Regions from separate parts of the Streptomyces sp. NPDC001980 genome, predicted to be linked through region 3. Evidence: riboswitches for the same ligand, from Rfam matches in the RefSeq annotation. Region 3 holds a riboswitch; each other region holds the start of a gene.
What was found. Region 3 has a riboswitch for cobalamin ahead of ABT137_RS18290 (SCO2321 family membrane protein). Riboswitches for the same ligand answer to the same signal wherever they lie in the genome.
Positions count from the first base shown of each region.

Region 1 (4,256 bases), on a different contig from region 3:
CGCGTCGAGGTCGTCGATGGCCTGCACGATGTCGCCGAACTCGGCGTAGCACATGTGCGTGTGGATCTGGGTGTCCGGACGGACTCCGGCGGTGGTGAGCCGGAACGCCTCGGTCGCCCACGCCAGGTATCCGGCCCGGTCGGCGGCCCGCAGCGGAAGGGTCTCGCGCAGCGCGGGCTCGTCGACCTGGATCACCGAAGTGCCCGCCGCCTCCAGGTCGTTCACCTCGTCGCGCAGGGCGAGGGCGACCTGGCGGGCGGTGTCGCCGAGGGGCTGGTCGTCGCGGACGAAGGACCAGGCCAGCATGGTGACCGGCCCGGTGAGCATGCCCTTGACCGGGCGGCCGGTGAGGGACTGGGCGTACGATGTCCAGCGCACGGTCATCGGTTCGGGGCGGGAGATGTCGCCGACGAGGACCGGCGGGCGGACGTACCGGGTGCCGTAGGACTGGACCCAGCCGTGCTGGGTGGCCAGGTAGCCGGTGAGCTGCTCGGCGAAGTACTGGACCATGTCGTTGCGTTCGGGCTCGCCGTGCACCAGGACGTCCAGGCCCGCCTTCTCCTGGAAGGCGACCACCTCCTGGATCTCGGCCCGCACCCGCTCCTCGTAACCGGCCGTGTCGATCCGGCCCGCCCGCAGGTCCGCACGCGCGGTGCGCAGTTCGCCGGTCTGCGGGAACGAGCCGATGGTCGTCGTGGGCAGCAACGGCAGCCTCAGGTGGGCGCGTTGGGCGGCGGAGCGTTCGGCGTACGGCTGGGAGCGGCGGGCGTCGGCCTCGGTGACGGCCGCGGCGCGGGCCCGCACGGCGGAGTCACGGGTGATCGGTGAACCGGCCCGGGAGACCAGGTCGGCGCGGTTGGCGGCGAGTTCGGCGGCGACGGTGTCGGGGCCCTGGGCGAGGCCCTTGGCGAGGGTGACGATCTCGGCCGTCTTCTGCTTCGCGAAGGCCAGCCAGCGCAGGATCTGCGGTGCGATGTCCCGCTCGGCGGCGGTGTCCAGCGGTACGTGGAGGAGGGAGCAGGAGGCGGCGACGTCGACCCGGTCGGCGAGCCCGAGGAGGGTGCCGAGGGTGGACAGGGACTTCGACAGGTCGTTGACCCAGATGTTGCGGCCGTTGACGACACCGGCGACCAGCCGTTTGCCGGGCAGTCCGCCGACGGCGGCCAGGGCGTCCACGTTGGCGGCCGCCGCCTCGGTGAAGTCGAGGGCGAGCCCTTCGACCGGGGCCTTGGCCAGCACCGGCAGGGCCTCGCCGAGCCGGTCGAAGTAGGAGGCGACCAGCAGCTTCGGCCGGTCGGCGAGGGCGCCGAGGTCGCGGTAGGCGCGGGTGACGGCGTTCAGTTCGGCCGGGGTGCGGTCCTGCACCAGGGCCGGCTCGTCGAGCTGCACCCACTCGGCACCGGCCGCCCGCAGGTCGGCGAGCACCTCGGCGTACACCGGGAGCAGCCGGTCGAGGAGGGTGAGCGGGTCGAAGCCGGCGGGCACGCCGGGCGCCGGCTTGGCGAGCAGCAGATAGGTGACCGGGCCGACCAGCACCGGCCGGGCGGCGAGGCCGAGGGCCAGCGCCTGAGTCAGCTCGCCCATCTGCTTGGCGGAGTTCGTGGCGAAGGCGGTGTCGGGGCCCAACTCCGGCACCAGGTAGTGGTAGTTGGTGTCGAACCACTTCGTCATCTCCAGCGGCGCGATGTCCTGCGTGCCGCGGGCCATGGCGAAGTAGCCGTCGAGCTCGTCGGTCTCGACGGCGGCCCGGTGGCGGTCGGGGATCGCGCCGACCATCACGGTGGTGTCGAGGACGTGGTCGTAGTACGAGAAGTCGCCGGTCGGCACCTCGTGGATGCCGGCCTCGGCGAGCTGCCGCCAGGTGGACCGGCGCAGTTCGGCGGCGGAGGCCCGCAGGGCGTCGGCGGTGACCCGGCCCTTCCAGTAGCTCTCGATTGCCTTCTTCAGCTCCCGGGCCGGACCCTGGCGGGGGTAGCCGTACACGGTGGCCCGGGCTGCCGCGGCTGCGGACTTGGCTGTCACGGAGATCTCCTTCGCGAGACGATTCCCTGAGATCCCGGCGACGGGACGAGAGCGCGAAGGGGTGACGAACCGGACGGCAACGGTCGTACGCCGTGAACGAGTACGCGACCGACCGTCCGATATGCACGCCGACCCGCCCACGAGGTCACCGGGATGTCCGCGCACGAGTGGTTCGCGCGCGGGCAGATGGCAGGTCTTCGGACTCGCGGGCACGCCCTCCGTCCGGAGGACACCTACTGGCCGTCGCTTCCCGGACCCGGTGGATCCAGTGCGTATGACGGCGGTCGTTCCCGCTCACCGCTGCGGGGCAGTCCCGGATTCCCACCGGGTTCCCTCTTGCGACGTCCCGTCTGGCTGACAGGGCGAACCAGCTGCACGGTCAGCTTAACCCGCCCCGAAAGCGGCCCGGGGTGTCGTCGACGGCGCGGCAGTCGAGCTGGCTCGCTTTCGATCCGGCTCGCTTTCGATCCGGTTCGCTTTCGAACCGGCTCTGCGCGCGCCTAATGTGGCCGGGACATGGCCGCCAGGCAGTGGGCAACGGGGAGAGAGGGATCGTCATCGACCGGGTGGAAATCAACGGGGCTGAAGCGGACAATGCGGATCTGACGGTGCTCGCGCGGGCCAACTACGCGCATTTCACCTCGATGCAGGTGCGGGACGGCGCGGTCCGGGGGCTGGATCTGCACCTGACGCGGCTGGACGAGAGCGCGCGCGAACTGTTCGGCAGGGGGCTGGACGCAGAGCGGGTGCGGGGCTGTGTGCGGCACGCCCTCGACGGGGGCCCGGACGCGGTGTCGGTCCGGGTGACAGCCTTCACCAGGAGGCTCGGTGACGTGCTGCGGGGCGAGCCCGTCGAGCCAGACCTGGCTGTGGCGACGAGCGCCCCGGCACAGGCGCAGACCGCGCCGGTGCGACTGCGGGCGGTCGAGTACGAGCGGGACCTGCCCCACCTCAAGCACGCCGGGACGTTCGGGCTCACGCACCGTCGGCGGCAGGCGGTGCTCGCCGGGTACGACGACGCGCTGTTCACCGACCGGTACGGCCGGATCAGCGAGGCGTCGGTCTCCAACATCGGTTTCTACGACCGGGAACGGGTCGTCTGGCCCGAGGCCGCCATGCTGCCGGGCATCACGATGCAGCTGCTGCAGCGGGGGCTGGCGGCCAAGGGCATCCCGTCCGAGCGGCGTGAGATCCGGCTCGCGGACCTGGTGGCCGGTGCGTCCGGCTCCCCGGACTGCTCGGCCTTCCTGGCGAACTCGATCTCGCCGGCCGTGCCGGTGGCGAGCATCGACGGGACGGCGCTGGCCGTCGACCCGGCCGTCACGGACCTGCTCGTGGACTGCTACGAGACCAACCCCTGGCAGATCATCTAGGGGTTGCCGGGAAAATTCCGGTCACAGCCGTGTTCACGCCGGTCCCGCCGGGTGTCTGGCCCCGCGCAGCGCCCGGGAGAGGCCCAGGGCCGCCGTCCGCACCGCCGGGGCCAGCTGTGCCGGGCGGAAGCGGCCGCACGGTACGGCCACCGAGAGCGCCGCGACCGCCGTCGGCCCGGCGAAGACGGGGGCCGCGATGCAGCTGACCCCCACCGCGGCCTCTTCCTCCTCGTAGGCGAGGCCCGCGACCTGGGCCTGCTCGACGGCCGTGCGCAGCCGGCCGGGGTCCGTGACCGAGTGCGGGGTGAGGCGGGGGAGCGGCGCCGCCAGCACCTCCTCGACCAGTTCGGCGCCCGAGAACGCCAGCAGGGCCTTGCCGACCCCGGTGCAGGTCAGCGGGAGCCGGCCGCCGATCCGGGACGGCAGCCGCAGCGCGTCGTGGCCGTGGATGCGCTCGACGTAGACCACCTCGTGGCCCTCGCGCACCCCGAGGTGCACGGTCTCGTGGGTGGCCTCGAACAGGTCCTGGAGGAACGGCAGCGCGGCCTCCCGCAGGTCGTGCCGGCGCGGCACCAGCGAGCCCAGTTCGAAGAGGGCGCCGCCGAGCCGGTAGGTGTCCGCGTCCCGTTCCAGCAGGCCGAGCCGGACCAGCTCGGCGCAGAGCCGGAACACGGTGGTCTTGGGCAGCTTGGAGCGCTCGGCCAGTTCCGTGAGGCGGAACGCGCCGCCGTCCGGGCGGAAGCAGTCCAGGACCGCCATCGCCTTGTCGAGCATGTTTCCTTGATCGCTGTTCCGTACCACGGAACATATTTTGCCGGGTTTCCCGCCGCCCGCCTATACCTGTCGGCATGAGCCCTGACC
Region 1 is NZ_JBEOYD010000032.1:72,756-77,011, reverse strand. Features, by position in the region: gene metE (5-methyltetrahydropteroyltriglutamate--homocysteine S-methyltransferase) at 1-2,022, opposite strand, end outside; cobalamin riboswitch at 2,194-2,409, opposite strand; gene ABT137_RS36675 (aminotransferase class IV family protein) at 2,526-3,395, shown strand; gene ABT137_RS36670 (IclR family transcriptional regulator) at 3,429-4,169, opposite strand; gene mhpD (2-keto-4-pentenoate hydratase) at 4,244-4,256, shown strand, end outside.
Region 1: another riboswitch for cobalamin. It lies ahead of metE (5-methyltetrahydropteroyltriglutamate--homocysteine S-methyltransferase); the one in region 3 lies ahead of ABT137_RS18290 (SCO2321 family membrane protein).

Region 2 (4,256 bases), on a different contig from region 3:
CAGTGACGAGCTGAAGCGGGAGACCGGCCGGCGGCCGGTGATCTACACGACCACGAACTGGTGGAACCTCTGCACCGGCGGCAGCAGCGCCTTCGCCGCCGACCACGCGCTGTGGATCGCCCGCCACGGCTCGGCGGACGCCGGGACGCTGCCGGCCGGATGGAAGTCGTGGACCTTCTGGCAGTACGACAACAGCGGCAGCCTGCCGGGTGACCAGAATCTCTTCAACGGGTCGGCGGACCGGTTGAAGGCGTTCACCCTGGGCCTCTAGCCAAGCGGCGACCGGGCCGCCGGACCGGAACCGGGACGGCGGCCTCGGCTCGCCCCACCCAGGGCCGCCCTGAAATCGACCCCATACACCACCAAGACCCCCTCAGTTCATCTTCCGTTCATTCAGGTTGCCTACGGTCCAACAGCCAATGACCTCGAAAGATTGCCTGGGTAAATGGAAAACTTCTCGCTGATCCTCGCGATTGTGGTGGTCACCGCACTCGCGTTTGATTTCACGAACGGTTTCCACGACACCGCCAACGCGATGGCCACGACCATCTCGACCGGTGCGCTCAAGCCCAAGATCGCGGTGACGATGTCCGCCGCGCTCAACCTGGTGGGCGCCTTCCTCTCGGTGGAGGTCGCCAACACGATCTCCAAGGGTCTCGTCGACGAGAACGGCATTCGTCCCGAGGTCATCTTCGCCGCCCTCGTCGGCGCCATCCTCTGGAACCTGGTGACCTGGCTGGTGGGCCTGCCCTCCAGTTCCTCGCACGCCCTCATGGGCGGTCTGATCGGCGCCACCGTCGCCTCCGCGGGCTTCGGCGCGGTCCACGGCGACGTGCTCGTCACCAAGGTCCTGCTCCCGGCGGTCGCCGCCCCCGTCGTCGCGGGCCTGGCGGCGGCGCTCTCCACCCGCCTCTCCTACACGCTCTCGAAGAACGCCGAGGACGAGGCCACCCGCAAGGGCTACCGCGCCGGCCAGATCGCCTCCGCCGGCCTGGTCTCGCTCGCGCACGGCACCAACGACGCGCAGAAGACGATGGGCATCATCACCCTCGCGCTGATCGCGGGCGGTGCCATCGCCCCCGGCTCGAACCCTCCCACCTGGGTCATCCTCTCGGCCGGCCTCGCCATCGCGCTCGGCACCTACATCGGCGGCTGGCGGATCATCCGCACCATGGGCACGGGCCTGACCGACCTCCGGCCGCAGCAGGGCTTCGCCGCCCAGACCAGCGCGGCCACCGCCATCCTGGCCTCCTCCCACCTCGGTTTCTCGCTCTCCACCACGCACGTCGTCTCGGGCTCCGTGATGGGCGCGGGCCTCGGCCGCAAGGGCGGCACGGTCCGCTGGTCCACCGCGACCCGCATGATGGTCGCCTGGGTGCTCACGCTCCCGGCCGCCGCGGTGGTCGGCGCGCTCGCCGAGTCCGTGACGGACCTCGGCGACTGGGGCACGGCCGTCGTCGCCGTCTTCCTCGTGGCCTCCAGCGCCGCGATCTGGAAGCTCTCCCGCCGCGAGGTCGTGGACAGCAGCAACGTCGTCGGCACCGAGGAGCCGGCCGGCGTGGTGACCACGGCGATCGCCGCCGTGACCCCACCGCCCGCGGGCCCGGTCACGGTCACGGACGACCTGACCGCCACCATCCCCGCCCCCGCCTCCGCCCCGGCCGCTCCCGCGACCGACCCGGCCGCCACCGTCTGACCCCGAGGAAGAACCGACATGAACATCGACTGGGCAGCCATCGGCTCCGTCTTCGGCGTCAGCCTCGTGGCCACCGTGGGCCTGGTGGCCCTCTTCACCCTCGGCGTCAAGGGCCTGTCCGCCCGCGAACGCGCCACCGCCCAGGGCGACTCCGCGGCCCTGGCCGTGACGGCCGCCTACCTCTGCTTCGCCGGCTGCGCGGCCGCCGTGGCCTACGGCATCCACCTGATCGTGGCGAAGGCCTGAGACAAGAAGGCCTGGCAGAAGGCCTGATACGAGAAGGCCTGACACAAAGGGCCTCGTCGGCGCCGCGAAGGCTCCTCTCCGTCCGCCCGGAGAGGAGCCTTCCGCATGCCCCACAAGCCCCGCTGGACAACCGGTGTGGGCCTTCCCACACACTCCCCTCGCAGGTCAAAGGCAAGTTGACGGGTCTTCCGGGGGCGTGGTGGACTTCCGGAGCCATGTACGGCGGCAAGGGAGGAAGCCGGTGTGAATCCGGCGCGGTCCCGCCACTGTCACCGGGGTAGCAATCCCCGGAAGCCAGGAACTCCCACCGCCGGTCTCGTCGAACCAGGGCGCGGACACCCTGAGTGAGGACATAACGCCATGCGCGGCTGCCGATCGAGGTTGAGTACCCGGCCCGTCCCCGACCCCGCGGCCGGCTGAGCCGATGGGTGCCGATCGCGTCTTCGCGTACGGCGCCGCCGCCGGCCTCCTCGGTGATCTGCTGCTCGGCGATCCGCGCCGGGGGCATCCGGTCGCCGTGTTCGGGCGGGCGGCCGGGGCCGTGGAGCGGGTGCTGTGGCGGGACCACCGCGGGTGGGGCGCACTGCACACCGCCGTGTGCGCCGGCGGCGCTGCGGCGCTGGGCGCCGTGGCCCAGCGGATCGTACGACCGTCCACCGCCGCGTCCGTGGCCCTCACCGGCGCGGCCACCTGGGCCGTGGTCGGCGGTACTTCGCTCGCGCGCGAGGCCCGCGGCATCGGGCGGGCCCTGGCGGCGGGCGACGTCGAGGCGGCCCGCGCCCGGCTGCCGCATCTGTGCGGACGGGATCCGCAGGCCCTGGACGCCGACGGGATCGCCCGGGCGGTCGTGGAGTCCGTCGCCGAGAACACGAGCGACGCGGTCGTGGGCGCGCTGGTGTGGGGAGCCGTGGGCGGCGTCCCCGGTCTTGTGGGGTTCCGGGCCGTCAACACCCTGGACGCCATGGTGGGGCACAAGTCGGCGCGGTACCGGCGGTACGGGTGGGCTTCGGCCCGGCTGGACGACGTGGCCGGGTGGCCGGGGGCCCGGCTCACCGCCGTGCTGGCCGCGGTGGCCGGGGATGACCGGCGGGGAGCCGTACGGGCCTGGCGGGCCGACGCGGCGAAGCATCCGAGTCCCAACGCGGGGCCCGTGGAGGCGTCGTTCGCCGGGGCGTTGGGGGTGCGGCTCGGGGGGACGTTGTCGTACGGGGGGCGGGTCGAGCACCGGCCGGTGCTGAACGGGGAGGGGCGCGCTGTGGAAGTCGCGGACATCGAACGGGCGGTGCGGTTGTCGCGGCGGGTGGGGTGGCTGGCGTTGGGGGTGAGCGCGGCCGGGGCGCTGCTGCGCGGATCGCTCTCGGGAAGGGCGTCATGAACAACGGCGGTCTCCTCGTGGCCGGTACCACCTCCGACGCCGGGAAGAGTGTCGTCACCGCCGGTATCTGCCGGTGGCTGGTGCGGCAGGGTGTGAAGGTCGCGCCGTTCAAGGCGCAGAACATGTCCCTCAACTCCTTTGTCACGCGCGAGGGTGCCGAGATCGGGCGGGCGCAGGCCATGCAGGCGCAGGCCTGCCGGGTGGAGCCGACCGCGCTGATGAACCCCGTGCTGCTCAAGCCCGGCGGCGAGCAGAGCAGTCAGGTCGTGCTGCTCGGCAAGCCGGTCGGTGAGCTGAGCGCGCGTGGCTATCACGGCGGACGGCAGCAGAAGCTGCTCGGGACCGTGCTCGACTGTCTCGCCGAGTTGCGGGGCACGTATGACGCGGTGATCTGTGAGGGGGCGGGCAGTCCGGCGGAGATCAACCTGCGCCGGACCGACATCGTGAACATGGGGATCGCCCGGAACGCCGGGCTGCCCGTGCTCGTGGTCGGCGACATCGACCGCGGCGGCGTCTTCGCCTCCTTCTTCGGGACCGTCGCGCTGCTCTCGCCGGAGGACCAGGCCCTCGTCGCCGGGTTCCTCGTCAACAAGTTCCGCGGAGACGTCTCCCTCCTGGAGCCGGGCCTCGACATGCTCCACGGGCTCACCGGGCGGCACACCTACGGCGTCCTCCCCTTCCGGCACGGGCTCGGCATCGACGAGGAGGACGGGATGGGGGTCCCCCCGCGCGAGCGAAGCCGAGCGTGGGGGAGGGTCTCCTTGCGCGGGACCGTCCGGGAGTCGAACACGGCCCCGCCCGTCGGCGAGGACGTGCTCCGGGTCGCCGTCTGCGCGATCCCGCTGATGTCCAACTTCACGGACGTGGACGCGCTGGCCGCCGAACCGGGCGTCGTGGTGCGGTTCGTGGACCGGCCGGAGGAGCTGGCCGACGCCGATC
Region 2 is NZ_JBEOYD010000005.1:352,332-356,587, reverse strand. Features, by position in the region: gene ABT137_RS10540 (lysozyme) at 1-271, shown strand, start outside; gene ABT137_RS10535 (inorganic phosphate transporter) at 446-1,696, shown strand; gene ABT137_RS10530 (hypothetical protein) at 1,715-1,942, shown strand; cobalamin riboswitch at 2,126-2,265, shown strand; gene ABT137_RS10525 (cobalamin biosynthesis protein) at 2,367-3,317, shown strand; gene ABT137_RS10520 (cobyric acid synthase) at 3,314-4,256, shown strand, end outside.
Region 2: another riboswitch for cobalamin. It lies ahead of ABT137_RS10525 (cobalamin biosynthesis protein); the one in region 3 lies ahead of ABT137_RS18290 (SCO2321 family membrane protein).

Region 3 (4,256 bases):
CGCCACGGCGTCGGCGGTGGTGCGGTTCGCGGCCCGGCACCGGGTCCGCGGCGTGCTGACCTACTCGGGCGAGTACGCGGTCGCCGCCGCGAGGATCGCCGGGCAGTTGGGGCTGCCCGGCCCCTCCCTCGCCGCGGCCGAAGCCTGTACCGACCCGCCCGCGCTGCGCGCGTTGCTGACCGGCCACACCGTCCCCACCGGCGACGCCGACGACCCCGGCGCGCCCCGCGTCTCGGCCGAGACGGTCGTCCTCGACGGCGAGATCCGCATCGCCGCCATCACCCGTACCACGCTGGGCCCGGCGCCCGCCCGGCAGCCGCTGCGGCACACCGTGCACGCCCACGACGGCCTGCTGCACAACCGTTTCCTGCGCCTGGCCGTCGACCGCACCGTGCACGCCCTCGGCATCGACCGGGGTGTCCTGCACATCGGCCTCACCCTCACCGACCGCGGCCCCCGGGTCACCGACGTCGCCCCGCATCTCCCGGGCGACCTGATCCCGCTCCTCGTCAGACGGGCCACCGGCGTCGACCTGGCCCGGGCCGCGGCCGCCCTGGCCACCGGCGAGGCGGCCGACACCACGCCCAGCCGGCAGCGGGCGGCCGCGGTCCAGTTCGCCTACCCGGCCGCCACCGGCCGCCTCGACCACCTGGACCTCTCCCCGGACGCCGCCCACGAACCCGGCGCCGACCGCATGCTCCTCACCCAGCACACCGGCAACCACGTCGCCGCCGGCCCGCACGCCACCGCCGCCGACCGGCTGGCCCTCTGGGTCGCGGTCGGCGAGACCCCGGCCGACTGCCACGACGCGCTGCGCCGGATGGCCCGCCACCTGTCGGCGGGCATCGCACCACTCGCCAACGCCGCCTAGCGGCTGCCCAGCGGCTTTGGTCAAGAGTTCGATCCCTTGCGCGTCCCGTTCGGGAAAGACGCTGGATCGCCGGGCGCGTCCCGCCCTACGGTGACGCCATGACCAATCCCCCGGAAGGGCCTGTCGCGCCCGTCGAGGCCCATGAACCCCCCTACTACGTGGCCGTCTTCACCACGGTGCGCACCCAGGACCAGAGCGGCTACAGCGAGACCAACGCACGCATGGAAGAGCTGGTGAAGGACATCCCCGGGTACCTGGGCATGGACCACGCGCAGACCCCCGGCGGGCTGGGCATCACCGTCGGGTACTTCCGCGACGCCGACGCCCTCACGCAGTGGCGGACCGACGCCGAGCACCGCGCGGCGCAGAAGCGCGGGCGGGCCGAGTGGTACGAGAGCTACACCCTGCATGTGGCGAAGGTGGAACGGAGTCACGGTTTCACGCGGGGGCAGTCCGCAGACGCGGCGCCAGAGGCCTAGAAGGCTAGAAGGCTAGAAGGCTAGAAGGCTAGAAGGCGATCGACCGTATCAACTGCCCTGCCGCACCGAGCACTTCGACTTCCCCTCGGCTCATCGTCGGATTGGCCGCCCGTCGGCGCAGGGCCTCCGTCAGCCCCTCCTCGGTGAGCTCGCCCGGATCGGCGAGCAGGGCCGCCAGCATGTCGTGGGCCAACGGGTATGCGCCGAGGGCCACTTGGGCGAGGATCACCGCGGACATGCCCCAGTCGAGTCCGGGCGGCCCGTCCTCCGCGTTGGTCCAGTCGATGACCCGGGGGCCGTCGGGGGTCAACATCACGTTGTCCGGATGCAGGTCGAGGTGGAGGACCCGGGTGCCGGGGTCGGCCGGGTCCCGCCCGGGCACCGCGTGCAGCCGCCGCAGCAGCGAGGCGAGCAGCGCACCGCCCTCCGCCGGGCCCGACTCCCCCGCCAGCAGCGCCGCCAGCATGGTCGGCCCGGACAGCCGCTCCATGACCAGTTCGGTACGGGACCCGGACGGCCGCACCCGGGGCGCCGGGTACCCGTGCTCCCGTACGTACGTCATCACCGCGCCCTCGGCGGCCGCGTCCCCCCAGCCGTCCCGGTCCCGGCGCAGCACCCACGCCTCGTCGATCTCGTACACGTCGGCCGAACGCCCCGACCCGAGCAGTCTCCCCGTCATGGCATGACCATAACGAAACGGTCTCCGCACAGCCCCCTCTCAGCTTCCCGTCGGCGGCCGGTAAGGTAGCCGGGTCGTCATCACCCGTACGGGGGGAAGCCGGTGCAATTCCGGCGCTGACCCGCAACCGTGAGCCACACACCCTGTGGCAAGCCGGACCGCCGCGCCCGGGACGTTGATCGGCTCGTGTGCGCCGGCACCCGTCGTCGCACGGCACCGTCGAGGTTTACGGAGCCGAGCCGCCGGGGTGTCCCGTGCTGCCCGGCTCCCCGCAGGGAGAGGCACCCGCCGACCATGACCGTCCTCCGCCGCACCGCCGGGGTGCTGGCCGCCACCGCCGTCATCGGTGCCGCCACTCCCGCGACGACCGCGCTGGCCACCGGTACCGCGTCCCCGTCGCCGTCCGCGTCGGCGGTGCTCCCGTCGGGGCTGTACGGCAGCTCGGACCCCAAGTTCGACGGCGTCTGGCGCCAGTCCCTCGCCCTGCTGGCCCAGCACGCGGTGGGGGTGACCCCGGCCGTGAAGGCGGTGGACTGGCTGGCCGGGCAGCAGTGCGCGAACGGCTCGTTCGCCGCGTTCCGCGCCGAGCCGACGGCAGCCTGTGACGCCAAGGTGACCGTCGACACGAACAGCACGGCCGCCGCCGTGCAGGCGCTGAAGGCGGCCGGCGGGCACGACGCCGCCGCGGGCAAGGCCGTGACCTGGCTGAAGTCGGTGCAGAACAAGGACGGCGGCTGGGGCTACACCCCGGGCTCCCCCAGCGACACCAACTCCACCGGCGTGGTCATCGGGGCGCTCGCGGCGGCCGGCGCGAGCGCGGACCGGTCGCCGTACGACCTCCTCGCCAAGTGGTCCGTCCCGTGCGCCGATGACGGCGGCGGTGCGCTCGCCTACCAGCCCGACAAGAAGGGGAAGTTGGCCGCCAACGCGGACGCCACCGCGGCCGGGGTGCTCGGAGCCCTCGGCAAGGGGTTCGCGACGGCGGCCGGGAAGGCCCCGGCGAAGGGCTCCGCCTGCGCCGACTCCGGCAAGACGCTCACGCGGGAGGACGTGGCCCGCAACGGCGCCGCGTACCTGGCGGACGCCATGTCCGCTACCGGCCACCTGGTCTCCGCACTCCCCGGCGCCAAGCCGCAGCCGGACTACGGCAACACCGCCGACTCGGTCGTCGCCCTGGCCGCGCAGGGCTGGACCGAGCAGGCGCGGAAGCCGTACGCCTGGCTGGAGGCGCACGCCGCGCAGTGGGCGGAGCAGAGCGGGCCCGCGGCCTACGCCGAGCTGATCCTCGCGGCGCACGCGATGGGCGCGGACCCGCGCGACTTCGGCGGCACGAACCTGGTGACGGCGCTGAACGCGACCGGACCGGCCCCGCGGGCCGCCGCCGCGCAGCACGCCGAGAGGCATGCCGGGGAGAAGAAGTCGGGCAACAGCGTGTGGTGGATCGTCGGCACCGGGCTCGTCGCCGGTATCGGCATCGGCTTCCTGTTCAGCGGCCGCCGGAAGCAGCAGCAGCCGTGACCGCGGTCCGCCGTGCGGCGCTGCTGCTCCTGGCCGCGCTGACGCTGTGCGCGACGGCCGCCGGGCCGGCGGCGGCCACCGGCTACCGCTACTGGTCCTTCTGGGAACGGGACGGCGCGCACTGGACGTACGCCACGCAGGGCCCCTCCACCGCGCAGCCTGCCGACGGTTCGGTCGAGGGCTTCCGCTTCGCGGTGAGCGAGGACTCGTCGGACGCGTCGCGCCCGCGCGGTACGGCGGACTTCGGGACGATCTGCGGGGGCACCCCCGCCGTCGGGGGCCGGAAGCGGGTGGGGCTGGTCGTCGACTTCGGTACGACGGCGGACGCGCCCTCGGGAGAGCGGCCGCCTGCCCGGCGGACGGCCTGCGCGGTGGTGTCCGAGGACGCGACGACGGCGGAGGCACTGGCGACGGTGGCGAAGCCGCTGCGGTACGACACGAACGCGTTGTTGTGTGCGATCGGGGGGTATCCGTCGCGGGGGTGCGGGGAGAAGGTGGCGGCGGGGGCCGGGGGTACGTCGTCGGGCAGCGGGCCGTCGCTCGGGCTGGTAGCGGGAGCGGGAGTTGTCGTGGTTCTCGCAGCGGGGGCTTTCTGGCAGGCACGGCGGCGGAAGAATGCGTGAGCGTCACAGTGCGGGCCGGTGGGGGCTGATCGCGCAGTTCCCCGCGCCCCTTACGGGGCACGTCCTGGCTGCGGGCAGTCGTGCCG
Region 3 is NZ_JBEOYD010000010.1:251,898-256,153, forward strand. Features, by position in the region: gene ABT137_RS18275 (ATP-grasp domain-containing protein) at 1-871, shown strand, start outside; gene ABT137_RS18280 (antibiotic biosynthesis monooxygenase family protein) at 970-1,350, shown strand; gene ABT137_RS18285 (phosphotransferase family protein) at 1,379-2,029, opposite strand; cobalamin riboswitch at 2,067-2,209, shown strand; gene ABT137_RS18290 (SCO2321 family membrane protein) at 2,324-3,547, shown strand; gene ABT137_RS18295 (SCO2322 family protein) at 3,544-4,170, shown strand.